2 regions of the Ideonella margarita genome follow, and region 2 is predicted to be linked to the other one. Evidence: predicted binding sites of a transcription regulator. Region 2 holds the regulator's gene; the other holds the start of a gene.
The links. Region 2 encodes LexA, which represses DNA repair genes until DNA is damaged. Its sites were predicted from a motif close to ACTGTATNNNNATACAGT; they were not measured.

Region 1: the regulator LexA is predicted to act here: its motif matches at 10,804-10,821, upstream of AACH00_RS11290 (DNA topoisomerase IV subunit B).

What each region holds. Positions count from the first base shown of each region.
Region 1 is NZ_JBBUTI010000007.1:41,568-56,314, forward strand. It holds gene AACH00_RS11220 (lipocalin-like domain-containing protein) at 1-230, shown strand, start outside; gene AACH00_RS11225 (GNAT family N-acetyltransferase) at 585-1,169, shown strand; gene AACH00_RS11230 (UPF0149 family protein) at 1,228-2,001, shown strand; gene coaBC (bifunctional phosphopantothenoylcysteine decarboxylase/phosphopantothenate--cysteine ligase CoaBC) at 2,056-3,264, shown strand; gene dut (dUTP diphosphatase) at 3,285-3,734, shown strand; gene AACH00_RS11245 (FKBP-type peptidyl-prolyl cis-trans isomerase) at 3,797-4,318, opposite strand; gene AACH00_RS11250 (JmjC domain-containing protein) at 4,357-5,487, shown strand; gene AACH00_RS11255 (DUF7931 domain-containing protein) at 5,558-5,995, shown strand; gene AACH00_RS11260 (hypothetical protein) at 6,144-6,359, shown strand; gene bamC (outer membrane protein assembly factor BamC) at 6,572-7,729, opposite strand; gene dapA (4-hydroxy-tetrahydrodipicolinate synthase) at 7,788-8,669, opposite strand; gene AACH00_RS11275 (class I SAM-dependent methyltransferase) at 8,695-9,288, opposite strand; gene AACH00_RS11280 (hypothetical protein) at 9,289-9,474, opposite strand; gene AACH00_RS11285 (MFS transporter) at 9,510-10,727, opposite strand; gene AACH00_RS11290 (DNA topoisomerase IV subunit B) at 10,906-12,891, shown strand; gene AACH00_RS11295 (lytic transglycosylase domain-containing protein) at 12,896-13,660, shown strand; gene parC (DNA topoisomerase IV subunit A) at 13,689-14,747, shown strand, end outside.
Region 2 is NZ_JBBUTI010000004.1:67,396-82,142, reverse strand. It holds gene dapC (succinyldiaminopimelate transaminase) at 1-685, shown strand, start outside; gene dapD (2,3,4,5-tetrahydropyridine-2,6-dicarboxylate N-succinyltransferase) at 730-1,560, shown strand; gene AACH00_RS05730 (PilT/PilU family type 4a pilus ATPase) at 1,623-2,813, shown strand; gene dapE (succinyl-diaminopimelate desuccinylase) at 2,853-3,998, shown strand; gene prmB (50S ribosomal protein L3 N(5)-glutamine methyltransferase) at 3,995-4,894, shown strand; gene AACH00_RS05715 (ABC-F family ATP-binding cassette domain-containing protein) at 4,905-6,911, shown strand; gene AACH00_RS05710 (MarR family winged helix-turn-helix transcriptional regulator) at 6,992-7,468, shown strand; gene AACH00_RS05705 (organic hydroperoxide resistance protein) at 7,495-7,929, shown strand; gene AACH00_RS05700 (asparaginase) at 7,910-8,869, opposite strand; gene lexA (transcriptional repressor LexA) at 8,924-9,601, shown strand; gene AACH00_RS05690 (helix-hairpin-helix domain-containing protein) at 9,623-9,973, shown strand; gene AACH00_RS05685 (MFS transporter) at 9,999-11,324, opposite strand; gene AACH00_RS05680 (protein kinase domain-containing protein) at 11,350-13,668, opposite strand; gene AACH00_RS05675 (HDOD domain-containing protein) at 13,677-14,747, opposite strand, start outside.

The DNA.
Region 1 (14,747 bases), on a different contig from region 2:
CCTGGACCAGCCCGCGCACCGGCGCCCGCTACCCGGTGCGCTGGACGGTGTTCACACCGGTCGGTCGCTTCATGGTGCTGGCCCTGAGCGACGCGCAGGAAGTGGACAGCCGCGCCAGCACCGGCACCGTCTACTGGGAAGGCCTGACCGCCCTGGTGGGCGACGAAGGCCGCCGTGTGGGCCTGGGTTACCTCGAGATGACGGGCTACGCTGATCGGCCTGACTTGTGAGGCGGGTGGGGTGCGTGCGTGGTGGCCGAGCACAAGCGGCCGCTTGACCACCCCCACCCCGGCATGCACACTCCAACGCATGCCTCAGCAGCTCGCAACCCGCCGCACCACGACCACGGCAACCGCAGCCACCGCCCGCCCGGCCGTGGTTGGGTGCCTGTGCGGCGCGCTGCATCAACAGGTTCAATTGCATCTGATGCAGCCACCACTGCACATGCGGGCCTGAACCCCACACCGCACCCCCACACCGTTTTCCCCTCCACAGGCCCGCATGTCTTGCAGACAGCGGGCCTGTGTCGTTTCCGCCCTCCCTCGTGCAGCGATGCACCTTGACCCTTACATCCGGAGATCGACGTGACGCCCCCTGAACCTCGTCCTGCTGAGCCTGGCAATGAGCCGGGCGCCAACCCCATCTGGACCCTGCGCCGTGCCCGGCCGTCTGACGCCCCCGACTTCGCCGAGATGATGGCCGAGCACGGCGTGTTTGCGCCGCTGCTGCAACTGCCTTACCCCGACGTGGATGCCTGGCGCCAGCGCCTGACCGACCAGGCGCAGCCCGGCAAGGCCGACCTGCATCTGGTGGCGGAGCTGGATGGCCGTGTGGTGGCCTCAGGCGCGCTGTTCAGCGTGGCGCCGCACGTGCGCAGGCGCCATGTGCTGGGCCTGGGCATGCAGGTGAGCCGGGCGTGGCAGGGGCGAGGCGTGGGCACGGCATTGATGCAGGCCCTGTGCGCCTATGCCGATGACTGGACCGGCGCGCTGCGGCTGGAGCTCACGGTGTATGTCGACAACGCCGCGGCGATTGCGCTGTACCGCAAGTTCGGTTTTGTGGAGGAAGGCCGGCACCGCGGTTTTGCGCTGCGCGACGGCGAGTACGTGGACGCGCTGGCCATGGCCCGGCTGCACCCCCGTCCGCCGGCCTGGCCCGGCGCAAGGTGAGCACGCGGGCGCCCGGGCGTGCGACACTGCCGGCTGTCAAAAAAGCTGGAGTTTCGCGATGCCCGCGCCCCGCATGAGTACCGAACAAGAGATCGAAGCCCTGGACGAGGTTTGTCAGCGTCTGGCTGGCTTCGAAGATGCCATTTCCCTCGAATGGCTCGATGGCTACCTGACGGCCATCGTGGCCAGCCCGCGCCGCATCGAGCGCGATGAGTGGCTCGCCAAGATGGGGCAGGGCGTGTTTGCCCGTGCCTATGCCGATCCGGCCGATGCCGAGCAGGCCATCAAGGTCATCGACAGCCGCTTCGAGGTGCTGGCCAACCAGCTGGATCCGGAGCTGATCCTCGACGACGCTGATGTGCTGCGCCTGGCGCCGCTGATGATCGAGCTGTCGGACGACGACAAGAAGCAGCTGGTGGCTGATGGCCACATCAAGGAAGACGAGCTGCACCTGCTGGAGCAGACCGGCGAGGTCTGGGCCATCGGCTTCATGGACGCCACCCACGACTTCCCGAACGATTGGCCGGACGCCGACCTGGAAACGGAAGAAGGCCAGCTGTTCGACGAGTGCATGCTGCGCGTCGTCTCGCTGACGATGGAGCCGGCCGAGTTGAAGGAAGTGTTCGACGAGCTGTACGACGGCGAAGAGCTGACGCGCGAAGAGCTGATCCACGAAGCGCTCTACGCCGCCCAGGACATGCGCCTGTACTGGCTGGACCACGCACCGAAGCCACCGCAGCGCCGCGTGGGCGAGCTGCCCGGTCGCAACGACCCCTGCCCGTGCGGCAGTGGCAAGAAGTTCAAGAAGTGCCACGGCGCCCAGATGCAGTGAGCCCGATCAGGGCAGTGCTGCCCTGATCGGCGGCCAAGCAACAAGGCAAAACTGATGACTGAACTGGAACTGTCGGGCCGTCACATCGTGCTGGGCTTGTCGGGCGGTATCGCCTGCTACAAGGCCGCCGATCTGGTGCGCGAGCTGGTCAAGGCGGGGGCCACGGTGCAGGTGGTGATGACCGAGGCCGCCGAGGCTTTCATCACGCCGGTGACCCTGCAGGCGCTGTCGGGCCGGCCGGTGTGGACCAGCCAGTGGGACGCGCGTGCGCCGAACAACATGGCGCACATCAACGTCTCCCGCGAGGCGGACGCCATCCTCATCGCCCCCGCCAGCGCTGACTTCATGGCCAAGCTGGCCCAGGGTCGCGCTGATGAGCTGCTGTCGCTGACCTGCCTGGCGCGTCCCTTCGACACGGTGCCGCTGCTGGTGGCGCCCGCCATGAACCGCGAGATGTGGGCCCACCCGGCCACCCAGCGCAACGTGGCGCAGCTGCGTCAAGACGGCACGACGGTGCTCGGCCCGGCCCAGGGCGATCAGGCCTGCGGTGAAACCGGCGACGGCCGCATGCTGGAGCCTGCCGAGCTGCGTGATGAGCTCATCGGCTTCTTCCAGCCGAAGCGCCTGCGCGGCCGCCGCGTGTTGATCACCGCCGGCCCGACCTTCGAAGCCATTGATCCGGTGCGTGGCATCACCAACCACTCCAGCGGCAAGATGGGCTTTGCGATTGCCCGCGCTGCCCAGGAAGCCGGTGCCGAAGTGACGCTGGTGGCCGGCCCGGTGCATCTGCCGACGCCGCGTCATGTGCACCGCATCAATGTGCAGAGCGCGCGGCAGATGCATGCCGCCGTGCTGCCGCTGGCCACCGTGCACGATGTGTTCATTGCCACGGCGGCGGTGGCCGATTGGCGCCCGGCCGAGCTGGCCGATGAAAAGATCAAGAAGGACGGGACCGGGCAGGTGCCGAGCCTCGCTCTGGTCGAGAACCCGGACATCCTGGCCGCGGTGGCAGCCTTGCCCGACCGGCCGTATTGCGTGGGTTTTGCCGCCGAGAGCCACGACCTGCTGCGCCACGCCACGGCCAAGCGCCTGCGCAAGAACGTGCCGCTGCTGGTGGCCAACATCGGCCCGGCCACCTTCGGGCAAGACACCAATGCCTTGATGCTGGTGGATGACCAGGGGCACACCGAGCTGCCACAAGCCCACAAACTGACCCTTGCTCGCGCCCTGGTGGCCGAGCTGGCGCGCCGCCTGGCGCCCTGAGCCTACGCAGGAATTTCGAGATGACGACGATTGACGTGAAAGTGCTGGACGCCCGCATGGCCGACCAGCTGCCCGCCTACGCCACGCCCGGCAGCGCCGGCCTGGATTTGCGCGCCTGCCTGGACGAGCCGCTGGAGCTGGCGCCGGGCCAGACGGTGCTGGTGCCCACGGGCCTGGCCATCCACATCGGTGATGCCGGCCTGGCCGCGATGATCCTGCCGCGCTCAGGCCTGGGCCACAAGCACGGCATCGTGCTGGGCAATCTCGTCGGCTTGATCGACTCGGACTACCAGGGCCAGCTGATGGTGAGCTGCTGGAACCGCGGCAGCGCCGCGTTCACCATCGCGCCGATGGAGCGCATCGCCCAGATGATCATCGTGCCGGTGGTGCAGGCCAGCTTCCGCCGGGTGGAAGACTTCGCCGCCTCCGAGCGCGGCCTGGGCGGCTTCGGCTCAACCGGCAAGGGCTGAATGAAAAACGCCCGCTGGCGGCGGGCGTTGTGGTGGCGGCACCGGGGTGCCGTTCAGCGGAATCAGTGCAGTGGCTCACCGGGCGGCGTGCCCTGCAGCACCATCAGCGGGTTCTCGCCGACGCTGCCGGCGCCCACTTCGGCCTCGGTGGCCTCGCGGACTTCCAGCACCTTCAGCGCAATGCGCAGTGCAATGCCGGCCAGCGGGTGGTTGCCGTCGAGCACCACATGCTCCGGGTACACCTCGGTGACGGTGTAGAGCGCGTCTTCGGGCATGTCGGGCGTTGCGGCGCCGTCGGGCAGGCCTTCAAACTGCATGCCCGGCTCTACGCCATCGGGGAACAGCTCACGCGATTCATAGCAGAGCAGGTCTGCGTCGTAATCGCCGAAGGCGTTTTCGGGCTCCAGGTGCAAATGCGCCTCGAAGCCGGCGCTTTGGCCAGCCAGCGCCTCTTCCACTTTGGGCAGCAGATCGCCACCGCCGAAAAAGAATTCGACCGGTTCTTTGAGTTCGTCGATCAGCTGACCCTGGGCATCCGAAAGTGTCCAGATCAGCGTCACCACGCAGGGTGAAGTGATATCCATCATGAAATGATCGCACAAGCCCGGCGACAATCCGCCGCATGAGCATGGATCCTTCCCTGAAAACGCCCCTGCTGGGTGGCCTGTCCCCCGAGCAATTCATGCGCCGTTACTGGCAAAAAAAGCCTGTCGTCATTCGGCAGGCTGTGCCGGGCGTGGTGCCCCCGATCGATCGATCGGCCCTGTTCGAGCTGGCTGGCCGCGATGAGGTGGAATCCCGCCTGGTGGTGCAGGGCGCCAATGACTGGCGCCTGAAGCACGGCCCGTTCACCCGCCGCCAGATTCCGTCGGCCAAGCAGGCCGGCTGGACGCTGCTGGTGCAAGGCCTGGACCTGCATGTGCCGGCTGCCCACGAGCTGCTGAGCCGCTTCCGCTTCGTGCCCGAGGCGCGTCTGGACGACCTGATGATCAGCTACGCCAGCGATGGCGGTGGCGTTGGCGCGCACATCGATTCGTATGACGTGTTTCTGCTGCAGGTCAGTGGCACGCGCCGCTGGCGCTGCGGGCCGGTGAAGGACGACACCCTCGTCGAGGGCCTGCCTGTGCGCATCCTGGCCAATTTCGAGCCGACCGAAGAATGGGTGCTGGAGCCAGGCGACATGCTGTACGTGCCGCCACGCTGGGGCCACGACGGCGTTGCAGTGGGCGGTGATTGCATGACCTGCTCCATCGGCTTCCGCACGCCCACGCCCACTGACATGGCCCGTGGCGTGCTGCAACGCATGATCGACGCGCTGGAAACCGACCCCACCGAGCCGCATTACCGCGACCCGGCCGGCAGCGCCACGGCCACGCCGGGCCGCATTCCCGAGGCAATGCAGACCTTCGCGGCCAAGGCCGTGATCGACGCTCTGAACGACGCCCGCAGCCTGGCCTGCGCGCTGGGCGAATCGCTGACCGAGCCCAAGGCCACGGTGTGGTTCGAGGGCGGTGATGTGTTGCCGGACGGTGCCGGTGTGCGCCTCGATGACCGCAGCCGCATGATGTACGACGATCATCATGTCTTCATCAATGGCGAGTCCTTCCGCGCTGGCGGCAAGGATGCCCGCCTGCTGCGTCAGCTGGCCGACGAGCGCATGCTGTCGGCCAAGTCGTTGGGGCAATTCAGCGTTGGTGCCCGCGAGCTGCTCAACGACTGGGCCTGCGATGGTTGGCTCCGCAGCGACGCCTGATCAGCCGCAAGCCTTGCCTTCCTGGCCGCCCGAAGGGCGCCTCGAAGGCTGGCCGGAGGTGCAGGCCGCCATGCGCGCGTTCGTGCTCGCCGCGTGCGCGCAGGGCTGCCGCGAGATGTGGTGGATCGCCCCCGACTTTGATCAGTGGCCGCTGGACGACAGCGAAGTGCTGGAGGCGCTCACCCGTTGGGCGCGCCGCCCGGGTGTGCATCTCCACTGCATCAGCCATGACTTCGAGCCGCTGCGGCGCAGCAGCCCCAGGTGGGTGCGGTGGCGCCAGACCTTCGGCCACGTGCTGAGTTGCAAGCGCCCCGACGAAACCGCGGGCGCCGATTTGCCGCGCGCCATGCTGGCGGACCGGGCCTGCCTGTTGAAGGTGCTGGATGTGGTGCACCCGCGTGCCCGAATCACCGCCGACAAACAAGATGTCCATCACGCAAGAGAACAGATTGCTGCCATCTTGCAACGGTCATCTGACACGTTTTCCGTGAGCGTGCTCGGTCTCTAGGGAAGTCACCTAGATCGTATATAATGTTTGGCTAGGCACAGGATGGACTCGAGCTTTCCTGGTCTTACTCGAGGAGGAGGCGCGCACGAACAGCGTGCTTCCAGAATTACCGGTAATTTTGTTCGACCCTTTAGTTTCGAGGATACCCATGAACAAGTCTTTCCTGCTGGCCGCCCTGGTTGCTGCTGCTGCTCTGTCTGCTTGCGGCAAGAAGGAAGAAGCTGCTGCTGCCGCTGCTTCCGCTGCTGCTCCTGCTGTTGAAGCTGCTGCTTCGGCTGCCTCGGCTACCGCCGAAGCCGCTTCGGCTGTGACCGCTGCCGCTTCGGCCGTGGTTGACGCCGCTGCTTCCGCTGCTTCGAAGTAAGTAGCGGCTCGCGCAAGCGAGTCAGCAACAAAAAGCCACCTTCGGGTGGCTTTTTGCTTTTGGGCGTCACGCTTCATGGCCAACGCCTGCCGCAGTTATTTCCAAGCCATTCGCATCCGTTGAGTTGCATTGGATGCCTGCATTGCCGCTGACGCTGCCAAGAAAAAAGCCACCCGAAGGTGGCTTTTGTTTTATGCGTTGGCTGCGCAGGATCAGTATTTCAGCTCTTCTGCCAGCAGTGTCACGATGCGCTGGGCATTGGCGCCGTTATCAGGCTCGCCCGTCATCGTCAGCACTTGCACGCGGGTGAAGTTGCCGTCGGCCTTCACCACGATGCGGTGGCGGCTCAGGGCGTCAGCGGCCGGGTCACGGGCGCCAAACAGCTTGCCGAAGAAGCTGGCTTCCTTGGCGGCTTCCTTGGCATCAACGTAGCGAACGGCGTAGGTGCCGGCGGCGCGGTCACGGTCTTCCACCGTGAAGCCGCTGCGGTCCATGGCCAGGCCCACGCGACGCCATGCGCGCTCTGCGTTGTCGTCCACTTGCAGCGTGGCTGCAGCTTCGCCGGCCACCACACGCGCCTTGGCGTTGGCTGCTGCGCCGGTGGCAGGGGTCGCGGTTGCGCTGCTCACGGCCTTGGCTGCTGCTTCCTTCGGTGCGCCCAGGCTGATCATCAGGCGGGTAAGCATTTCCGATTCGAGCGCAGGATCAGACGGCGCTGCAGCCCAGGTGGTGGTGCTGTCGCGGTCCTTGCCCACGTAGACCTCTTCGAGGCCGCGGTGCGCGATGAAGATCTCGGTGCCCTTGCCAGCGCGCTCGATTCGGATGCGGTACTTGTCGCGCGTGCCGGTGGAGTACAGGCCGTCGACCAGCTTGCCCAGGGTGTTGCGGATCAGGTCGTTCGGCAGCTTGGCGCGGTTTTCCGCCCAGTCGGTTTCCAGCACGCCAGCGGCGGCGTTGTCGACGGCGAACGTGAAGCCGGCGTCCAGCCAGAACTCACGCACCTTGGGCCACAGCGCTTCCGGCGTGCTCTGGCTGACCAGCCAGCGCTGGGTGCCCTGGCGCTCGATGCGCATGTCCTGCAGCTGCTGCAAGGCCACGGTCGGTGCGGCGGCCACGGCCGGGCCAGAGCGCGGCTGGTTCAGCGTGGAGGCGCTGATGGTGCCGGCTTGCGGGCCATAACGGCCGTCGCGCGCCAGCGGCGTCAGGTCGGGCGGCACTTCCAGCGCATTGGTCTTGCGCGCGCCGCCGTTGCGGTAGTCAATCTTGTTGTCGCCACCAAGGGCGCTTTCCAGGGTGGAGCAGCCGCCCAGCGCGAGGCTGAGGGCCAGAATGGCGCCACGAACGGGCGTGGACGCGAAAACAGCTTTCACTTGGTGCATCTCCATAGGGTGCGCGATGGTAACCGCACACCCGTGGGTGGTGAGAAGATCAGATCAGACCACAGTCGCGTAAAGCGCCGCCGACCAGAGCCTGGCCGGATTCGCTCAGACGCGTCAGGGGCAACCGCAGCACGTTGTTGCAGCGGCCCATCTGCGAGAGCGCCCACTTGGCCGGAGCCGGGCTGTTCTCGCAGAAAAGGTGGCGGTGCAGCGGCAGCAGGCCGAAGTGGATGTCGCGGGCGGTCTTCACATCGCCGGCCATGGCGGCCTTGCACAGCTCGCTCATGCGGCGTGGCGCGATGTTGGCAGTGACGCTCACGTTGCCGTGGCCGCCCAGCAGCATCAGGGTGACAGCGGTGCCGTCATCACCCGAAAACACCGAGAAGCCCTTGGGTGCATGCTTGATCAGCCAGGCCGCACGCTCGATGTTGCCGGTTGCTTCCTTGATGCCGAAGATGCCGGGCACGCTGGCCAGTCGGATGACCGTCTCGTGCTGCATATCGGCCACGGTGCGGCCGGGCACGTTGTAGAGCATGACGGGAATGTCCACCGCTTCGGCAATCGCCTTGAAGTGCTGGTACATGCCTTCCTGCGACGGCTTGTTGTAGTACGGAACCACCTGCAGCGTGCAGTCAGCGCCCACCCGCTTGGCGAACTTCGAGAGCTCGATGGCTTCGGCGGTGCTGTTGGCACCAGCGCCGGCCATGATGGGCACGCGGCCAGCGGCATGGGCCACGGCCACGCGGATGATCTCGCAGTGCTCTTCGACGTTCACCGTGGCCGACTCACCCGTGGTGCCGACGACGCAGATGGTGTCGGTGCCTTCGGCGATGTGCCAGTCAATCAGGGCCTTGAGCGTTTCGTAATCAACGCTGCCGTCTTCGTGCATGGGCGTCACGAGCGCCACGATGCTGCCAACAATCGGTTTCATCAGGGTTCCTTGAAGATGCCTGATTTTAGCCACGGCCGGAGGGCCATTCCGGCAGGGCGTTGCGCACAGGCGCGGCGCTTTCAGGCGAGAGACTTTCCAGGGGCCGGCGTGCCGCGATGCGCTGGACGAAACGGGCCGGTGCATCGAGGTAACCGCACTCGTAGCCCAGCACCTGCCAAGCCGCACAGCGGGTCAGCAATTCACCCGGCTCCAGCAGAAAGTCGGGGCGGGCAGGGCGGCCGACGCTGGCATTGCCGGCGCTGAAGGTTTCATACAGCAGCCAGCCACCGGGCGCGACGGCACTCATCAACTGCGGCCACAAGGGGCGCCAAAGGTAGTTGGTGACCACCACCAGCCCGAACTGCCGGCCTTCCAGCGGCCAGGGCCCGCCTTCGATGTCGGCGCAAAGCTGCTCGCACTCGGTGGGCAGGTGGCTCAGGGCCTCGGCGTCGCGGTCCAGCGCGGTGACCTGCCAGCCCGCCTGCTGCAGCCAGCGGCTGTGGCGGCCACGGCCGCAGGCCAGATCCAGTGCGGTACGGGGCGCGTCGGTCGCGGTGTCCAGCCGGGGTGTCCAACGGGTGATCCAGTCGGACGGGGTGCCATCACCGTGGGCATTCATTCAGAAACAACTCCAGACGCGGTTGGCCAGATCCACCGCCACGTGCGGGCTCTGGTAGGCCAGAAAAACGAGGGCTAGCGCCGTGCCGGTGGCGAGCCAGGCCGCGGACTTCAACACCGCGCGCCGCACAGTGCGACGGCGGGTTGGCGAACGGGCAGCGGGCTCTTCGTGTGGCCGCATGGACATGGCGCTTGGCTTTTCGGGAAGTGCGGTGCTTGGTATCAGGCCGGCAGCGGCTGGCGCTGCAGCGGCGTTTCACGCACCGGCATGTTGGCCAGCGCCGCAAACACGCCAAGGGCAATCGAGATGTACCAGACGATGTCGTAGCTGCCCGTGGCGTCGTACAGGCGCCCACCCAGCCAGACGCCCAGGAACGAGCCGACCTGGTGGCTGAAGAACACGATGCCCCCGAGCATCGACATGTATTGCACGCCGAAGATCTGCGCGACGATGGCGTTGGTGGGCGGCACGGTGGACAGCCACAAAAAGCCCATTACCGACGCAAACACATACACGCTGGTGGGCGTCAGCGGCACGGCCAGGAACACGGCGATCGCGATGGCGCGGCCGAGGTAAATGGCCGACAGGATGTAGCGCTTGGCCATGCGCTGCCCCAGGCTGCCGGCGGTGTAGGTGCCAAACACATTGAACAGACCTATCAGCGACAGCGCGTAGGTGGCCACCTCCGGGCTCATGCCATGATCTTTCAGGTAGCTCGGCATGTGCACGCCGATGAACACCACCTGGAAGCCGCACACGAAGTAGCCGGCCATCAGCCAGCGGAAGCTCGGCGTGGCCATGGCTTCCCGGAGGGCCGAGCCGATGCTCTGGCGCGGGCCGGTGGCCGCGGCCTGGGCCGGTTCACGCAGGCCCAGCGCCAGCGGCATGATGGCCAGGGCGGCGCAGGCGAGCACGAACAACGCGTTCTGCCAGCCCCAGTGGCCGATCAGCCAGTTTTCGACCGGCACCATCAGGAACTGACCGAACGAGCCCGCCGCCGCGGCGACGCCCATGGCCCACGAGCGCTTGTCAGCCGCCACATTGCGCCCGATGACGCCGTAAACCACCGCATACGTGGTGCCCGATTGCGCCATGCCCAGAATCAGACCGGTGCCGCCGGTGAACGCCGCCCCCGAGGTGGCCAGCGCCATGATCACCAGCCCGACCGAATACAGCAGCGCCCCCACCACCAGCACACGGTAAGCGCCGAAGCGATCGGCCAGCATGCCGGCGAACGGGCCTGCCACACCCCAGGCGATGTTCTGAACGGCCAGCGCGAAGGCGAAGGTCTCGCGGGTCCAGCCGCGGTCCATCGTGATCGGTTGCAGCCACAGGCCAAACCCGTGCCGGATGCCCATCGAGAGCGTGACGATGAAGGCGCCGCAGATCAGCACCTGAGTCATGGACAGCGTGGTCCGGGCGGGAGTGGTGGCTTGCATGTGGGCACAGACTGTATCGGGTTTGAACATCACCAGCATGGGCGTTGGTGCAGTCGGAGCTGGCGCTATCGGCTAGACTGTATAAAACAACAGTTTCAGGGCCGGTAGGCATGAAACGCCCGTCGCAAGGGCTTGTTTCGCGCTTGCCCCTTCCGCCCCCTCCCTACAATCCCGCGCCATGGCTACCCGTTCCAACTCTGCTGCCGAGCCTGTTTATGGCGAAGCCTCCATCCGTGTCCTGAAGGGCCTCGAGCCCGTCAAGCAGCGGCCGGGCATGTACACCCGCACCGACAACCCGCTGCACATCATCCAGGAAGTCATCGACAACGCGGCCGACGAAGCCCTGGCGGGCCACGGCAAGCGCATCGCCGTGACGCTGCACACCGACGGCTCGATCAGCGTGGACGACGACGGCCGCGGCATTCCCTTCGGCCTCCATCCGGAAGAGCAGGTGCCGGTCATCGAGATCGTCTACACGCGGCTGCATGCCGGTGGCAAGTTCGACAAGGGCACGGGCGGCGCTTACAGCTTCTCGGGCGGCCTGCACGGCGTGGGCGTCAGCGTGACGAACGCGCTGGCAACTCGGCTGCAGGTCAGTGTCTGGCGGGAGGGCAAGGCCGCGGCGCTGACGTTCTCTGGCGGTGACGTGATCGAGCCGCTGCAGATCCGCCCCGCCACCGGCGGTGAGCGCAAGCACGGCACCTCCGTGCGTGTCTGGCCGGACGGCAAGTACTTCGAGAGCGTCGAGCTGCCCAAGGGCGAGCTGATGCACCTGCTGCGCAGCAAGGCCGTGCTGATGCCCGGGGTGATCGTCACCCTGACGAACGAAAAGGCGAACGAGGTTCAGACCTGGACCTACAAGGGCGGCCTGCGCGACTACCTCCAGCAGTCCCTGCCCGCCGAGCCGATGATTCCGCTGTTCGAGGGCGAGCATTACGCCGGCAAGGGCGACGAGGAGACCTTTGCCGAGGGCGAAGGCGCCGCCTGGTGCGTGGCCTTCACCGAAGAAGGCACGTTGCTGCGCGAAAGCTACGTGAACCTGATCCCGACCGTGGCCGGCGGCACCCACGAGGCCGGCCTGAAGGACGGCCTGTTCGGCGCCATCAAGGGCTTCATAGATCTGCATTCGCTGCTGCCCAAGGGCGTGAAGCTGATGCCGGAAGACGTGTTCTCGCGCGCCAGCTTCGTGCTCTCTACCAAGGTGCTCGACCCGCAGTTCCAGGGCCAGACTAAGGAGCGGCTGAATAGTCGTGATGCGCTGCGCCTGGTGTCGGCCTTCGTCAAGCCGGCACTTGAGCTGTGGCTGAGTCAGCATGTGGACCACGGCAAGAAGCTGGCCGAGCTGGTCATCAAGCAGGCCCAAACCCGCCAGCGGGCCAGCCAGAAGGTCGAGAAGCGCAAGGGCTCCGGCGTGGCCGTGCTGCCCGGCAAGCTCACCGATTGCGAGAGCCGCGACCTGCTGCACAACGAACTTTTCCTGGTGGAGGGTGACTCCGCCGGTGGCTCGGCCAAGATGGGCCGCAACAAGGAAACCCAGGCCATCCTGCCGCTGCGTGGCAAGGTGCTGAATGCCTGGGAAGTTGAGCGGGACCTGCTCTTCAAGAACAACGAGATCCATGACATCTCGGTGGCCATCGGCGTTGATCCGCACGGCCCGAACGACCAGCCGGATCTGTCGGGCCTGCGCTACGGCAAGGTCTGCATCCTGTCGGATGCTGACGTTGACGGCTCGCACATCCAGGTGCTGCTGCTGACGCTGTTCTTCCGCCACTTCCCGAAGCTGATCGAGACTGGCCATGTGTACGTGGCCAAGCCGCCGCTGTTCCGGGTGGACGCGGCAGCGCGTGGCAAGAAGCCTGCGGCCAAGATGTATGCCCTGGACGAGGGCGAGCTTGACGCCGCACTCGACAAGCTGCGCAAGGAAGGCGCACGCGACAACTCCTGGAGCATCAGCCGCTTCAAGGGCCTGGGTGAAATGAGTGCCGAGCAGTTGTGGGACACCACGCTGAACCCGGACACCCGACGCCTGCTCCAGATCGATTACGGTGATCTGGATTTCGCGGCCACCGTGGAGTCGATGAGCAAGCTGATGGGCAAGGGCGAGGCCCAGGCCCGTCGCGACCTCATGGAGTTGCACGGCGACTCCGTCGAGATCGACGTCTGAGCCCATGCTGAGCAGTACCTTGCGTGGGGTGTGTACGGCGGCGCTGTGCGTGCTGCCCTTGTGGTGCGCGCCGGGGCATGCCCAGACCGCACCCGCGGCCGGTGCACAGCCGCGCCTGTTCGGCTATGTGGACGGCGCCGGCATGGCGCACTTTGCGTCTTCGGCGCTGGACAGCCGTTATGCGCCGGTCCTGCGTGCGAACCATGATGAGGTCGGCCGCGTGCCGGGCAAGACCATGGTGCGCAGCAGCCTGCTGACATGGCTTGAGTTCGCTCCGGAGGTGAAGGCAGTGCAGCCCTGGCTGCGTGATGCCGAGCGCGCGACCGGCGTGGACCTGGAGCTGCTGCAGGCCATCATCGCGGTCGAATCAGGCTTCAAACGCGACCTGGTGTCGCCGCGCGGCGCGGTGGGTCTGATGCAGATCATGCCGGACACCGCCGACCGCTACGCCACCAAGGCCGAACGCACGGCACGGCCGGTGGATGAGCGCCTGCGTGACCCGCGCAGCAACATCATGGCCGGCGCTCGGATGCTGGCTGACCTTGACCGACGACTCGGCGGCGTAGATGTCGCGCTGGCCGCCTGGAATGCCGGCGAAGGCAAGGTGCGCCGCGCCGGTGGCAAGGTGCCTGCAATCGCCGAAACCCAGGCCCATGTGCATCTCGTGCTCGAGCTGTACTGGGCCCTGCTGCAGCAACGCCAGCACCGCCAGGCCAAAGACATGAACCTGGTCCCTTCGGACCCCCTACAGCCGGTGGCCCTGCGCTGAGCGCGCGCCCCGGCCTTGACCTATGCCCATGGAACAGACGCCTCTTTCTTTCGCTTCCTCCGATGGCGGCAGCGACCCCAACCGCATCACGCTGGCGCATTACGCCGAGCGTGCCTACCTGGAATACGCCCTGAGCGTGGTGAAGGGCCGGGCGCTGCCCGATGTCTGCGACGGGGCCAAGCCGGTGCAGCGGCGCATCCTGTATTCGATGCAGCGCATGGGCCTGTCGTTCGGCGGCTCGGGCGGCGCGCCCAAGCCCGTCAAGAGCGCCCGCGTGGTGGGCGACGTGCTGGGCAAGTTCCACCCGCACGGTGACACGGCGGCCTATGACGCCATGGTGCGCATGGCCCAGGACTTCGCGCTGCGCTACCCGCTGATCGACGGCCAGGGCAACTTCGGCAGCCGCGATGGTGATGGTGCCGCCGCGATGCGGTACACCGAAGCGCGCCTGGCCCCCATTGCCCGCCTGCTGCTCGATGAGCTCGACGAAGGCACGGTGGATTTCATCCCCAACTACGACGGCTCGTTCGAAGAGCCGCGCCAGCTGCCGGCCCGCCTGCCGTTCGTCCTGCTGAACGGTGCCTCCGGCATCGCGGTGGGCCTGGCCACGGAAATTCCGAGCCACAACCTGCGCGAGGTGGCCACCGCCGCCATCGCCCTCATTCGCAACGACGCGCTGACTGATGACGAGCTCTACCAGCTCGTGCCGGGCCCCGATTACCCGGGTGGCGGCCAGATCATCTCCAGCGCCACCGACATTCAGGAGGCCTACCGCACCGGTCGCGGCAGCCTGAAGGTGCGTGCGCGCTGGAAGATCGAAGAGCTGGCGCGCGGCCAGTGGCAGCTGGTGGTGAATGAATTGCCGCCTGGTTGCAGCTCGCAGAAGGTGCTCGAAGAGATCGAGGAGCTGACGAACCCGAAGGTGAAGTCGGGCAAGAAGGCGCTCACCTCGGAGCAGACGCAGCTCAAGGCCGCCGTGCTGGCGGTGCTCGACACCGTGCGTGACGAGTCGAGCAAGGACGCGCCCGTGCGCCTGGTCTTCGAGCCCAAGAGCCGCAGCGTCGAGCAGCAAGACCTCATCACCACC
Region 2 (14,747 bases):
GGGCAACCCCACGGGCGCCGTGATGCCGCTGTCGGAATGGCAGACGCTGTTCGAGCTGTCTGACCGCCACGGCTTCGTGATCGCCAGCGACGAGTGCTACTCGGAAATCTATTTCCGCGAAGAAGCGCCGCTGGGCGCGCTGCAGGCCGCCAAGGCCCTGGGCCGCAGCGACTTCAAGAACCTCGTGATGCTCTCCAGCCTGTCCAAGCGCAGCAATGTGCCGGGTATGCGCTCGGGCTTCGTGGCTGGCGACGCCGCCGTGATGAAGGCCTTTCTGCTCTACCGCACCTACCACGGCAGCGCCATGAGCAAGACGATCCAGCTGGCCAGCATCGCCGCCTGGAACGACGAGGCCCATGTGGTGGCCAACCGCGCCGAGTACCGCGCCAAGTTCGCGGCCGTCACGCCGCTGCTGGCCGAGGTGCTGGATGTGCAGCTGCCGGACGCCGGCTTCTACCTCTGGGCCGGCGTGCCCGGCGGCGATGACGTCGACTTCGCCCTGAAACTGCTCGCTCAATACAATGTGGCCGTGTTGCCGGGCAGCTTGCTGGCCCGCTCCGCCCATGGCATCAACCCCGGTGCCGGGCGCATCCGCATGGCGCTGGTGGCCCAACAGGCCGAATGCCGCGAAGCGGCCCAGCGCATCGTCGACTTCACGCGCGGCTACCAGCCCGGCGCCCGTTGAGCGCACACCCCTTTTCCACCTGATTTGACCCGCCAGAGATCACCATGACCCAACAACTGCAAACCCTCATCGACGCCGCCTGGGAGCAGCGCACCACCATCAACGCCAGCACCCACGGTGAAGTGCGCGACGCGGTCAACAGCGTGATCGCCGACCTGAACGCCGGCCGTCTGCGCGTCGCCACCCGCGAAGCCGTGGGCCAGTGGACCGTGCACCAGTGGATCAAGAAGGCCGTGCTGCTGAGCTTCCGCCTGAACGACAACAAGGTGATGCGCTCGGGCGACCTGACCTTCTTCGACAAGGTCGACACCAAGTTCTCGCACATGAACGAAGCCGACGTGGCCGCCGCAGGTGTGCGCGTGGTGCCGCCCGCCGTGGCCCGCCGCGGCAGCTACATCGCCAAGGGCGTGGTGCTGATGCCCTCCTACGTGAACATCGGCGCCTATGTCGACGAAGGCACGATGGTCGACACCTGGGCCACCGTCGGCTCTTGCGCCCAGATCGGCAAGCATGTGCACCTGAGCGGTGGCGTGGGCATCGGCGGCGTGCTGGAGCCGCTGCAGGCCAACCCGACCATCATCGAAGACAACTGCTTCATCGGCGCCCGCTCGGAAGTGGTCGAAGGCGTGATCGTTGAAGAGAACTCGGTGCTGGGCATGGGCGTGTACCTCGGCCAGAGCACCCCGATCTTCAACCGCGAAACCGGCGAGATCACCTACGGCCGCGTGCCGAGCGGCTCGGTGGTCGTCAGCGGCAACCTGCCCAAGACCGCGGCCAATGGCCAGGCCTACAGCATGTACGCCGCCATCATCGTGAAGCGCGTCGATGCACAGACGCGCTCGAAGACCAGCATCAACGAGCTGCTGCGCGACTGATGTGCTGAATGCCGGCGCCGCCACCCCTGGCGCCGGCCCCCTTGCTGCCCGGGAGTGAACGCATGACCACGATCAACATGGAACGCCTGCTTCGGCTGATGGCCGACAAGGCCGCGTCCGACCTGTACCTCTCGGCCAATGCACAGGCACAGCTGAAGATCAACGGCCAGCTCGTGCCGGTGACCGACCACGTGCTGTCGCCGGCCGAGCCGCGGGCCATGCTGAGCGAGGTGCTCACGCCCCTGCAGCTGGAAGAGCTGGACCAGAAGGGCGAGTTGAACATCGGCCTGGGCGTGCCCAAGGTTGGCAGCTTCCGCTTGTCGGCGTTCAAGCAGCGCAACACGGTGGCCGCGGTCATCCGCTGCATCCCGGTGCGCATACCGAGCATCGACTCGCTCCAGCTTCCTGCAGGCCTGGCGACGATGGTGCTGGAAAAGCGCGGCCTGATCTTGATGGTGGGCGCCACCGGCACCGGCAAGAGCACCACGATGGCGTCGATGCTGGAGTGGCGCAACCAGCATGTGTCCGGCCACATCCTGACCATCGAAGACCCGATCGAATTCCTGTTCACCAACAAGCGCTCGATCGTCAACCAGCGCGAGGTGGGCCGCGACACCGCGAGCCTGCATGTGGGCCTGCGCAACGCGCTTCGCCAGGCGCCTGACTGCATCATGATCGGCGAAATCCGCGATCGTGAAACCATGACGCAGACGATCTCGTATGCGCTGTCGGGCCACCTGGTGCTGGCCACCCTGCACGCCAACAACAGCTACCACGCGCTCGGCCGGATCCTGTCCTTCTACACGCCGGAAGCCCGCCCAGCCCTGCTGGCCGACTTGTCTGCTGCACTCAAGGCCGTGGTGTCGCAGCGCCTGCTGCGTGCCAACGCGGGCGGCCGCATCCCGGCGGTGGAAGTGCTGATGAACACCAAGCTGGTGTCCGAGATGATCGAGAGCGGTGATTTCTCCAGCGTGCGTGAAGCCATGGAGCGCTCCCTGGCCGAAGGCTCGCAGACCTTCGAGCAGGAAATCGCCCGGATGATCAACGAAGGCCTGGTTACCCGCGAAGAGGGCCTAACCCATGCCGACTCGCCAACCAACCTGCTGTGGCGCCTGCAGAACGACACCGCGCCGATGTCGCGCGTGACGCCGCCGAAGCCGGAGCCCGACAGCCCGTCGTTCACCGAAATCACGCTCGACGTGATGCCCGAAACGCCCCGCCCCGCGTCCATCATCAGCGCCCGCACGCGCTGACCTTGCCGGCATACCGCCCCTGTCCGTTGAATTGCCCGCATGTCTGAAACGATTCGCCTGCTCGAAGACCTGATCGCCCGCCCGTCGGTCACCCCCGACGACCGCGGCTGCCAGGCCCTGATCGCCGACCGCCTCGCGGCCCACGGCTTCGCCATTGAGCACATGCCTTTCGGGCCGGACACCTTCCGGGTCAGCAACCTGTGGGCCGTGCACACCGGCAGCCGCCCGGGCCCGACGATGGTGTTTGCCGGCCACACCGATGTGGTGCCTACCGGCCCATTGGCACAGTGGGCCAGCGACCCCTTCGTGCCCAGCTACCGCGACGGCAAGCTGTTCGGTCGCGGTGCGGCAGACATGAAGACCTCGGTGGCGGCCATGGTGGTGGCGGCTGAAGAATTCGTGCAGGCCCATCCTGACCACGCCGGCCGCGTCGCGTTCCTGCTGACCAGCGACGAGGAAGGCCCGTCGGTGGACGGCACCGTGAAGGTGGTGCAGGCCTTGCAGGCCCGCGGCGAAGCGCTGGATTGCTGCATCGTCGGCGAACCCACCTCGGTCGACCACCTCGGCGACATGATCAAGAACGGTCGGCGCGGCTCGCTCTCGGGCAAGCTCACCATCACCGGTGTGCAGGGTCATGTGGCCTATCCGCAGCTGGCACGCAACCCCATCCACCTGGCCGCACCGGCCATGGCGGAGCTGGCCGCTGAAACCTGGGACGAGGGCAACGAGTACTTCCCGCCCACCACCTGGCAGATGTCGAACATCCACGCCGGCACGGGCGCAACCAACGTCATCCCGGGCGAGCTGGTGGTGGACTTCAACTTCCGCTTCTCCACGGCGTCGAAGCCGGCCGAGCTGAAGACCCGCGTGGCCCGCGTGCTGGACCGCCATCAACTGCAGTGGCGCATCGACTGGACGCTGGGCGGCGAGCCCTTCCTGACCCCGGTGGGCACGCTGGTGAATGCGGTGCAAGCCGCCATCCAGGCCGAGACCGGCCTGACGACCCAGCTGTCGACCACGGGCGGCACGTCGGACGGACGCTTCATCGCCAAGGCCTGTGCGCAGGTGGTCGAGTTCGGCCCGGTCAACGCCACCATCCACAAGATCGACGAACACGTGGCCGTCAGTGCCATCGAACCGTTGAAGAACATCTACCGACGCACCCTGGAACAACTCCTCGCATGACGGTCATTGAACTCATCGAGCGCAGCAGCGCCCGCCTGACCGAGGCGGGCGTTTCGTTTGGGCACGGCACGCTCAACGCTTTTGACGAAGCCGCGTGGCTGGTGCTGTGGGCGCTCGGCCATCCGCTGGACGCCATCGACGACGTGGCCGAGCTGGATGTGCCCGCTGCCGATCTGCAGTGCGCCGAAGCGCTGGTGTCAGAGCGCATCAGCAGCCGCCGGCCCGCCGCTTACCTGACGGGCGAAGCCTGGCTGCAGGGCGTGCCCTTCACGGTCGATGAGCGCGTGATCGTGCCGCGCTCGCTGATTGCCGAATGCCTGGCGGAAGGTACCATCGACACCTGGCTGGGCCCGCACACCACCGAGGTGCTGGACCTGTGCACCGGCAACGGCAGCCTGGCCGTGCTGAGCGCGATGGCCTGGCCAGATGTGGCCGTGACCGGTGCTGACTTGAGCGCCGATGCACTGGCCGTGGCACAACTGAACGTGACGCGCCACGCGCTGCAAGGGCGTGTGCAGCTGTGCCAGGGCGATGGTCTGTCGGCCGTGGCCGGCCGGCAGTTCGACCTGATCCTCTGCAACCCGCCCTATGTGAACGCCACCTCGATGGCCGAGCTGCCACCGGAGTTCAAGGCCGAGCCTGAACTGGCACTCAGTGGCAACTTCGCCGGCGGCAGTGACGGCATGGATTTCATTCGCCCGATGCTCAGGCAAGCACCGGCCTTCATGCGCGAGCATGCGGTGCTGGTCCTGGAGATCGGCCATGAACGTGAATTTTTCGAGGCCGCCTTCCCTGGCCTCGACGTGGTGTGGCTGCCCACCAGCGCGGGTGACGATCAGGTGCTTCTGATCGCCCGCGACGCCCTGAACGCCTGGTTGGCCAGCAGCTCCTTCTGACGGATTTCTGATGATTACTCTTCGCAATGTGACGCTGCGCCGCGGCGTCAAAGTGGTGCTGGACAACGCGTCCGTCACCCTGAATCCCGGTGAAAAGATTGGTCTGGTGGGCCGCAACGGTGCGGGCAAATCCAGCCTCTTCGCCTTGCTGGCTGGCCGCCTGGGCGCCGATGCCGGCGACTTCGAAATCCCGGCGCGCTGGCGCATGGGCGAAGTGGCCCAGCACATGCCCGAAACCGACGACCCGGCCACCGAATTCGTGCTGCAGGGCGACCTGCCTTTGATGGAAGCCGAAGCTGCCCTGCGCGCTGCCGAAGCCGCCGATGACGGCGAGGCCATGGCCCACGCCTACATGCAGCTGGAAGAAGCTGGCGCTTTTGACGCCCGCGCCCGTGCGCAGACCCTGCTGATGGGCCTGGGCTTCCGGACCGACCAGCTCGACGCGCCGGTGAACAGCTTCTCGGGCGGCTGGCGCATGCGCCTGCAGCTGGCCCGCGCGCTGATGTGCCCGTCTGATTTGATGCTGCTCGACGAGCCGACCAACCACTTGGACCTGGACGCGCTGGTGTGGCTGGAAGGCTGGCTCAAGCGTTACGCGGGCACCTTGCTGATGATCAGCCACGACCGCGAATTCCTGGACGCCATCACCACTGTCACGCTCCACCTAGAAGAAGCGAAGCTGACGCGCTACGGCGGCAACTACACGACCTTCGAAGAGATGCGCGCGGAGCGCATGTCGCAGCAGACGGCAGCGTTCAACAAGCAGCAGGAACGCGTGGCGCACCTGCAGAAATTCATTGACCGCTTCAAGGCCAAGGCCAGCAAGGCCAAGCAGGCGCAGAGCCGCGTCAAGGCGCTGGAGCGCATGGAGAAGCTGGCCCCGGTGCTCACCGCGGCCGACTTCAGCTTCGAGTTCCGCGAGCCGCTGAACCTGCCCGACCCGATGCTGGCGATGACCGACGTGGTCTGCGGCTATGTGGGCGGCAACGCCGACGGCAGCGACAAGGCCATCGTGCACGACATCAACCGCACCGTACTGGCTGGCCAGCGCATCGGCGTGCTGGGTGCCAACGGCCAGGGCAAGTCCACGGTCGTCAAGACGATCGCCCATGCCCACCCGGCGCTGGCGGGTCAGATGGTGGAAGGCAAGGGCCTGGCCATCGGCTACTTCGCGCAGCAGGAAATGGACGTGCTGCACGCCGACGACACGCCGCTGCAGCACATGGTGCGCATGGCCAAGACGCTGGGCATCAATGCGCGCGAGCAGGAACTGCGCGATTTCCTCGGCCAGTTCCGTTTCGTGGGTGACATGGTCCACCAGACCATCGGCACGCTGTCGGGCGGCGAAAAGGCCCGCCTGGTGCTGGGCACGCTGGTGTGGCAACGCCCCAACCTGCTGCTGCTGGACGAACCTACCAACCACCTGGATCTGCAGACCCGCGAGGCGCTGTCGATGGCGCTGAACGAGTTTGAAGGCACCGTGATGCTCGTCAGCCATGACCGCGCCCTGCTGCGTGAGGTGTGCGATGAGTTCTGGATGGTGGCCGACGGCGTGGTGAAGCCCTTTGACGGCGACCTCGACGACTACCAGCGCTGGCTGCTGGAGCGCAGCCGCGAGGCCCAGCGCGCGATGTCGGGCAAGGGTGCCAAGGCGACGGCTCCGGCCCCTGCGCCCGAGGCAGCGGCGCCAACTGCAAACACGGCGCCGGCTGTGGCTGCGCCCGCCGCACCCATCGTCAAGCGCGAAGACCGCAAGGCTTCGTCACAGGCGCGCCAGCAACTCTCGGCCCGCACCCGTCCGATGCGCAACGAGGTGGCGCAGATCGACCAGCGCGTGGCCAAGCTGAATGCAGAAAAGGCCGAGCTGGAGGCCAGCATCGTGCAAGGTGGGCTGAGCGGACCGCAGATGGCAGAAACCGGCCGCCGGCTGAACCACATCGCTGCTGAAGTGAGCATGAACGAGGAACGCTGGCTGGAGCTGACGACCGAGATCGAACAGATCGAAGCCAACGGCTGACGCCACAAAGGGCCACCCGGTGGCCCTTTCAAAGACCATATAAATTGTGTGCAATTGAATTGCGCGCAATAATTCAGCTCATGCCTCGCCGCTCAGCCACCACCGCAACCCTGCCCACAGCCTCGTGGCTGGCGCTGGACCACCAGTTGTGCTTTGCGCTGTACTCCACCTCGCTGGCGATGACCAAGCTGTACAAGCCCCTGCTGGCACCGCTGGGCCTGACGTATTCCCAGTACCTCGTGATGCTGGCCCTGTGGGAAACCGACGGCCTGGGCGTGTCTGACCTCGGCGAGCGCCTCTGGCTGGACAGCGGCACCCTCACGCCCCTGCTCAAGCGGCTTGAGCAGCAAGGGCTGGTGCGCCGCGAGCGCCAGGCCGGCGACGAGCGCCGCGTCGGCATCTGGCTGACGACCGCAGGCACCGCATTGCAGGCCGATGCGGTCAACATTCCGAAGTCGATCGCCTGCGCCACGCAGTGCGATCTCGATGAAATTTCTGTCCTCACGCAACGTCTGAAAACGCTGCGTGGGCATATTCGCCAGGCCACTTCGGCCTGATCACCCTGCCCTCAAAGGAGCTTTCCATGGCCATCGATCAAGCAATCTACACCGCCACCGCCACCGCCACCGGTGGCCGCGCAGGCACCGCCAAGTCCAGCGACGGCAACCTGTCGGTTGATCTGAGCACGCCGCGTGAACTGGGCGGCGCTGGCGGCGCCGGCACCAACCCGGAACAGCTCTTCGCTGCCGGCTACTCGGCCTGCTTCATCGGCGCGATGAAGGCCGTGTCGGCTCGCCAGAAGATCGCACTGCCAGCTGAAGTGTCGATCACCAGCGACGTGGCCATCGGCCCGATGACCGGCAAGGCTGGCGCCTTCGGTATCTCGGTGGCCATGCAGATCTCGGTGCCGGGCATGGACCGCGCCGCGCTGGAAGCCCTGGTGGCCACGGCCCACGAGGTGTGCCCGTACTCGAACGCCACCCGCGGCAACATCGACGTCACGCTGACCGTCGTTTAAGCGCGCGCAGCAGCAACTCGACCCGCGCCTTGCCCGGGCCGAGTTCACCCGCCGACGGCAAGGCCCCGGCGGGTGCGCCCACCACGCTGCCACCCTGGCAGCGACTGGTGCGCAAGACCTCGCATCCGGCCGCCTTCAGGGCGGCCGCTGCGTTTTCAATGGCCACATGCAAGGTGCCATTGCCGGTGCCCTCGAACACCACCCCCGCCAGCCCCAGCGCTTGCCAGGCAGCCAGCTGCGCCTGCAGCAGCTCAGCATCCAGACCCGCATGGCTGGTCACCACGGCCACCTTGGGCCAGTGGGCGACATCACCTTGAAGCACGTCCACCCCGAGCGCCATGCCGGTCGGCCACGGACGAAGCGGCAGCAACTGCCCTTCCACCAGGCGCGCCACCGGGCCGTCATCACCGCCACTGAACGCGTCGATGCGGTAAGGGTGCCACTTGCGCACACCGGCAGCGTCATACACGGCGCCCGCCAGCATCGCCAGCACACCCTGCACGCCCGGTTGAGCAGCCAGGGTGACGGCGTCGAGCAGGTTCTGCGGGCCATCCGGCTGCAGTGAGGTCGCCGGGCGCATGGCCGCGGTCAGCACGACCGGCTTGGTGGGCATCAACACCCGGTGCAGCAGCCAGGCCGTTTCCTCCAGCGTGTCGGTGCCGTGGGTGATGACGACGCCCGCCACCTCCGGGTCATCCAGATGCGCCTGCACCCGCTGGGCGAGTTGTTGCCAGACAGCGTGGCTCATGTCCTTGCTGTCGAGCTGGGCGACCTGCTCCAGCTGCAGCGGCCAATCTTTCAAGGCCGGCACGCTGGTAAGCAGATCGGCCACGGTGAGCTGCCCGGCCGTGTAGCCCACGTTGTCGCCTGCCTGCGCCGCCTTGCCGGCGATGGTGCCGCCGGTGCCGAGGATGACGATGCGACCTGAATTCTTTTGCATTTTGTGAAAGTCTGGATAAAAATACAGATACTGGATACAACCTCAGGCCCACCCATGATGGACAGCCCCAAGCTCACGGCACGCCAACAGCAGATCCTCGATCTGGTTCAAACCACGATCGAGCGAACCGGCTCCCCGCCCACACGGGCTGAAATCGCCACCGAGCTGGGGTTCAAGTCACCCAACGCCGCGGAAGAGCATCTTCAGGCTTTGGCCCGCAAGGGCGTGATCGAGCTGGTGGGCGGAACCTCCCGGGGCATTCGCCTGCAGTCCAGTACTTTACGCGCGGTCAATGAGGCCCGAGGCAAGCAGTTCAGCCTGCCGTTGGCCAGCCTGGCCCAGCTCAGTCTGCCGCTGATCGGCCGCGTGGCTGCCGGCAACCCGATCCTCGCCCAGGAAAACGTGGAGCAGACCTACGTGCTGGAGGCCTCACTGTTCCAGCGCAAGCCGGACTACCTGCTCCGGGTCAAGGGCCTGAGCATGCGCGACGTCGGCATCATGGACGGCGACCTGCTCGCGGTGCAGAAGGCCTCGGAAGCCCGCAACGGCCAGATCGTGGTGGCGCGCCTGAACGACGAAGTGACCGTCAAGCGCTTCCAGCGTGGTCGCGACGGCATCGAGCTGCTGCCGGAAAACCCGGACTTCCAGCCCATCGTCGTCAGCCCTGACATCGAAGATTTTTCGATCGAAGGTATCGCCGTGGGCCTGGTGCGTCAGAACCTGCTGTTCTGAAGTTTCAAGCACGGCCCGGCCATGACGACGCTTGACCAGGCAGCACGCAGGCGCGTCGCCATCAAGAGCCCCAAGGCCGCCAGCGCCAGCGCCTGTGAAGCGCTGGAGCAACTGCCCAATGTGGGGCCGGCGATGGCCGGTGATCTTCGGCAGCTGGGTGTGCACACGCCCCAGCACCTGATCGGCCAGGACGCCTGGCAGCTGTACCGCGCGCTGGAGCAAGCCACCGGCAAGCGACAAGACCCGTGCGTGCTCGACACCCTGATGGCGGTGATCGACTTCATGCAGGGCGCCGAGCCCAAGCCGTGGTGGGCCTACACCGCCGAGCGCAAACGGCAACACGGGCAGTGCCTGGGGCTGCCGCCCGCCTGACCCCGAGGCCGCCTGACGCCCGAGGTCAAGCGACCTTGTGGGCGGCCGGCTGCAGCCGATCTCGCGTGGCCAGCGCCGGGAACAACTTCACCCAGGCCGCCACCACCACCAGCGTGCCCGCACCGCCCAGCAGCACCGAGCCGACCGGCCCGAGCCATGCGGCAGTCGCCCCTGACTCAAACTCACCCAGCTGGTTGCTGGCGCCAATGAACACCGAATTGACGGCGCCCACACGGCCGCGCATGTCGTCGGGTGTTTCGAGCTGAACCAGTGACTGGCGAATCACCACGCTGAACATGTCGGCCGCACCCGACACCGCCAGCATCAGGAATGCAAGGCCAAAGCTGCGCGCCAGCCCAAAGCCCAGCGTGGCCAGGCCAAACACCGCCACAGCAGCAAGCAGCCATCGGCCTGCATGCCGCTCGATCGGCCGGCGCGCCAGGGCCACGCCCACCGCCACGGCCCCCAGCGCAGGCGCTGATCGCAGCAAGCCCAGGCCTTCAGGGCCGGTATGAAGAATGTCGCGGGCGAAGATGGGCAACAGCGCCGTGGCCCCGCCCAGCAGCACCGCAAACAAGTCCAGTGAAATGGCGCCCAGGACCACCGGATTGCCAGCGATGAAGCGCACCCCCGCCGTCAGGCTGTCCCAGCCTGGTGCGCCGGTGCCCGCGGGCCGGGCGCGATGGCGAATGGCCAGCACGGCCACGGTGGCGAACCCCAGCAGAACCAGCGACACGGCGTAGACCAGCGCGGCGCCCCAGTGGGCGGCGTCAGTGCCCTGCGACAAGCCACCCAGACGCGTCAGCAGCCAGGGGCCGGTGGCATACAACACGCCGCCCAGTGCAGGGCCGGCCACGATGGCGGCCTGCATCGTCGAGCTGCTGGCCGCCACGGCCCGCGGCAGCAAGGCAGCCGGAACGAGAGAAGGCGTGAGCGCCTGCAGCGACGGCATCTGGATGGCACGCGCCACACCGAGCAAGGCCGAGAGCCAGAGAATCCACTGCGGGCCGATCCAGTGGCCAGCGCTGGCCGTCATCAGCAAGCCTGCCACCACGGCCTGCAGACAGAAGCTCAGTGACAACAGATGCCGGCGGTCGTGTTGGTCAACCAGGTGCCCGGCTGGCAGCGTCAGCAACAAGGCGGGCAGGAACTGCACCAGCCCCACCAGGCCCAGCTCCCAGGCGCTGCCGGTCAGGTCGTACATCTGCCAGCCCAGGGCCACCATCAGCATCTGGTTGGCCGAGGTGCCCCCCACGCGGGCCAGCAGCAGACGCAGGTAGTCGTGCTGGTCAAGCAATCGGAGGGAGGGGACAGGGCCGGCGGGTTGCAAGGTGGCAGATTCATCACTCATGCCGCCAGCGTATCTCAGACGCCCGTCAATGCGCTGTCTTCAGGGCCAGCAAGGCCTGGTTCCGCAGTGCACGCAGCAGGCTCAACTCGGCATGTTCGAGCTGCAGGGTGTGGTCGCATTCGATGAGCAGAAAGCCCACCGGCGCGGCCTTGAGCATCAAGGGCAACAGCGCAAACGACACCGGCACCTGATCGCGGTACCAGGCCGGCAACCGGGGTCGCAAGTCAGGCGCGCGGGCGTCCGTGATGAGCGTGTCCAGGCCCTTGATGCAGGCGGCGGCAAACACGTCAGCCGGCACCTTGGCGGTCACGTCCACCGTGCAACGCCGGCTCAGCGCCTCGGCGCCCTCGCCCATCGCTAGCCGACCTCCGAGCTGCCCGGTGCGGGCATCGCGCAGGGCCAGCAACACACGCTGCGCCTTCAGCGCCCTGAGCAGCGACTCCAGCAAGGCCCGCAGCACGTCGTTGAGCTTGGGGCTGTCAGCCAGCAGGGCCTGTGTCACTTCGGCCAGCCCGGCCGACAGCAGATCCGCCATGCGGGCGGGCGGCGGTGGCATCACCATCGTGGTGTCACCCGCCGGGTCTTCGCCCAGCAGCCGGCGCGCCTGTGAATGGGGCGACGGCTCGATCTGCAGATCGCTCGCCAGGCCTGACAACTGCACGCGGGTGAGTTGCACGGCCTCGATCACCGCATCAATGCCCAGGCCGAGTGCAGGCGCCACCGACGCCACGTACTGGCGCAGGGCGGTCTCGGAGTGAACGGGCTCGTGGTTGAGCAGCAGTTGCACCATTTCACCGGCGGCTCTCACGCGCCAGCGCAGGCGCTCGTCGGCTTCCGGCACCAGGCGTCGCGGCCAGTCACCTTCGGGTCGGTGCATGGCCAGTCGCAGGCTGTCAGGCAGCCCCCAGGAGCGCGCCACACCCTGGCCGAGCTGATCCAGGCTCAGGCCCAGCACCTGCACGGCAGCCCGTGTTTCGCTGCGCAGATCGGTGCCGTCAGAGCGCTCGCGAATGGCCTGTGCTTCATCCGGGAAGAGGTAGGCAACCAGCAGGCGACCGAGGTGGCTCAGCATGCCGGCCAGGAAGGCGGTTTCGCGCTCAGCCGACGGCGGTGTGAGCTGGTCGGTGAGCATGGCCGTCAGCAGGGCCTGCAGGAACAGCTCTTTCATGCGCCGGGCCCGCGACTGGTCGCGCATGTGCTCCAGCAGCATCACCGACATCGCCAGATTGCGGATGCCCGAGAAGCCGATCAAGGCGGCGGCGCGCGACACGGTCGACACCTCACCCGCGCCCGAGTGCAGGAAGCCGGCGGTGTTCACCAAGCGCAGCAGCTTGTTCGTGAGCGCCACGTCCTTCAGGATTTCCGCGGCCAGCACATGCACGCTGTCGCTCTCGGACGCCGTGATGCGCTGGATGCGCACGACTGAATCAGACAGGGCCGGGAAGTCGCCGGTCTGGCGCATGCGGCGCAGCAGGAAGGCCAGCGTATCGGCCCCCGGCCCCTGGCTGCCATCACCGGGCAGCTCCAGCTGAGCCTGCGACAAGGGCTGCCACCACGCCTGCAATGCGGCCTCGAAGGCGCTGACGCTGGCGAAGCGCTGGGCCGGGTCGTGCGCAACGGCGCGCAGCACCACGTGCCGCAGGCGGTCGTCCACGTCCTGCCCGCAGTTGGCGGGCCAGGTCACGGGCACTTCACGGGCGCGCGCCATCGCCAGCTCAGGCAACACCGCCATGCGCATCGGCTGGCCGCACAGCATTTCGCCCAGCAGCAGGCCCACGGCGAACAGGTCCATGGCGGGCTCAGGCGCGGCGCCGGCCGCCGCTTCCGGGGAGATATAGCCCGCGCTGCCCACCAGCACGCCTTCATGGCCCGCCTGCGAACGCGCAGCCACGCCGAAGTCAGCCACATGGGCATGGCCCTGGCTGTCGAGCAGGATGTTCGATGGTTTGATGTCGCGGTGCACGATGCCCGCAGCATGGGCGCAGCCCAGCGCCGAGAGCACCTCGCTGCACAGGCGCACCGCCTGCTGGGCCGGCAACGCACCACCGCGCAGGCGTTCGGCCAGCGTGCAGCCGTCGATGGCGGTCATCACGAGCCAGGCCAGGCCGGGCTCCACATGCGCTTCGTGCACGGGCACGATGTGGGGATGGCGCAAGGCGCCCATGGCCCGCGCCTCTTGCAGGGCATGGTCGAGCTGTTCTTCCGGCAGCATGACCTTGATGGCCACCTCGCGCTGCAGCATGTCGTCCCAGGCCAACCAGACCGAGGCCTGGGCACCCTGGCCGATCTGGCGTCGCAGCTCGAAGCGCCCGAGTTGTCCACCGGGCCGCAAGGCAGCAGGCACGGCGCCCGTCACGATGCGCGCGCCGAGTTTCCAGTCCGCCCCGTGGCGCCAGCGGCATGCCCGGGCGGCATCACGCCCGCAGCCTGCTGCACCGTCTGGCTGGAGGCCGACTGCAATTCGATCTGCAGCGCTTCCTGCATTTCCCGCGGGCTGATGGCCAAGGGGCGCGCATAACGCTGCGCCACGTTCTTCAAGGCCGCCGGCACCCGGCGGGCGGGTTGGGTCAAGGCATCGACGAGGTCGTTGGCGCAACTCGCCGTTGCGCGGAGGATGTCGTTGTCGCCTTCGGGCTGGCGCACGGGCGAATCAGGCGGAATGCGGCGGATCAGGTGCTGCACGCTGTCGTCCAGACCCCAGTGCTGCGCCACCGCCAGACCCAACACTTCGACGTCCACACCCAGCACTGCAAAAGAAGCCGCTTCGGCGCTCATGCCGGGGTCGTCAGCCGTGCCGGCCTGCAGGCTTTCAGCAGGCATCATCAGTCGCCGGATCTGTGCCGATTCTTCCGGGAAGTGGTACTGCACCACCAGCCGCCCCAGGTTCTGCAGCATGGTGACCAGGGAGATCACCTCGCCGTCGTATCCCGCCGGGGCCAGACGCACGGCGATGCGCGCGGCACGCTGAACTCGGCGGATCAGGGTTTCCATTTCGACCGCAGCGGCCTCATTCATCGGGCCGGGCCAGGGGCGCAGTGACAGCGCCGCGCGCCGCACACCGTCCACACCCAGCATGGCGATCGCCCGACGCAGCATCAGCACAGGCCCGTCGGTGCTGGCCACCTGGTCGCCGTGCACCTGCGCCGTGTTGACCATGCGCAACAACTCAAAGGTCAAGGCCAGGTCACCCAGCACCACTTCAGCCAGCTCGGACGTGCGGCAGCGTTCCATCAGCGCCAGACGGGCCGCCCGATCGGCACCACCGAGCTGGGCGGGCAGCACGCCCACCGAGCGCAGGCGGTCCAGCAACAGGGCGAGCGGGCCGCCACTTTGCGCTTCACAGGTCTTGAGCCAGCCTTCCAGCGCGCGCTGCAGGGTGCGGGCGTTGCGGTAACGCTGCCGCTGCTGGTGGTCACTGGCCCG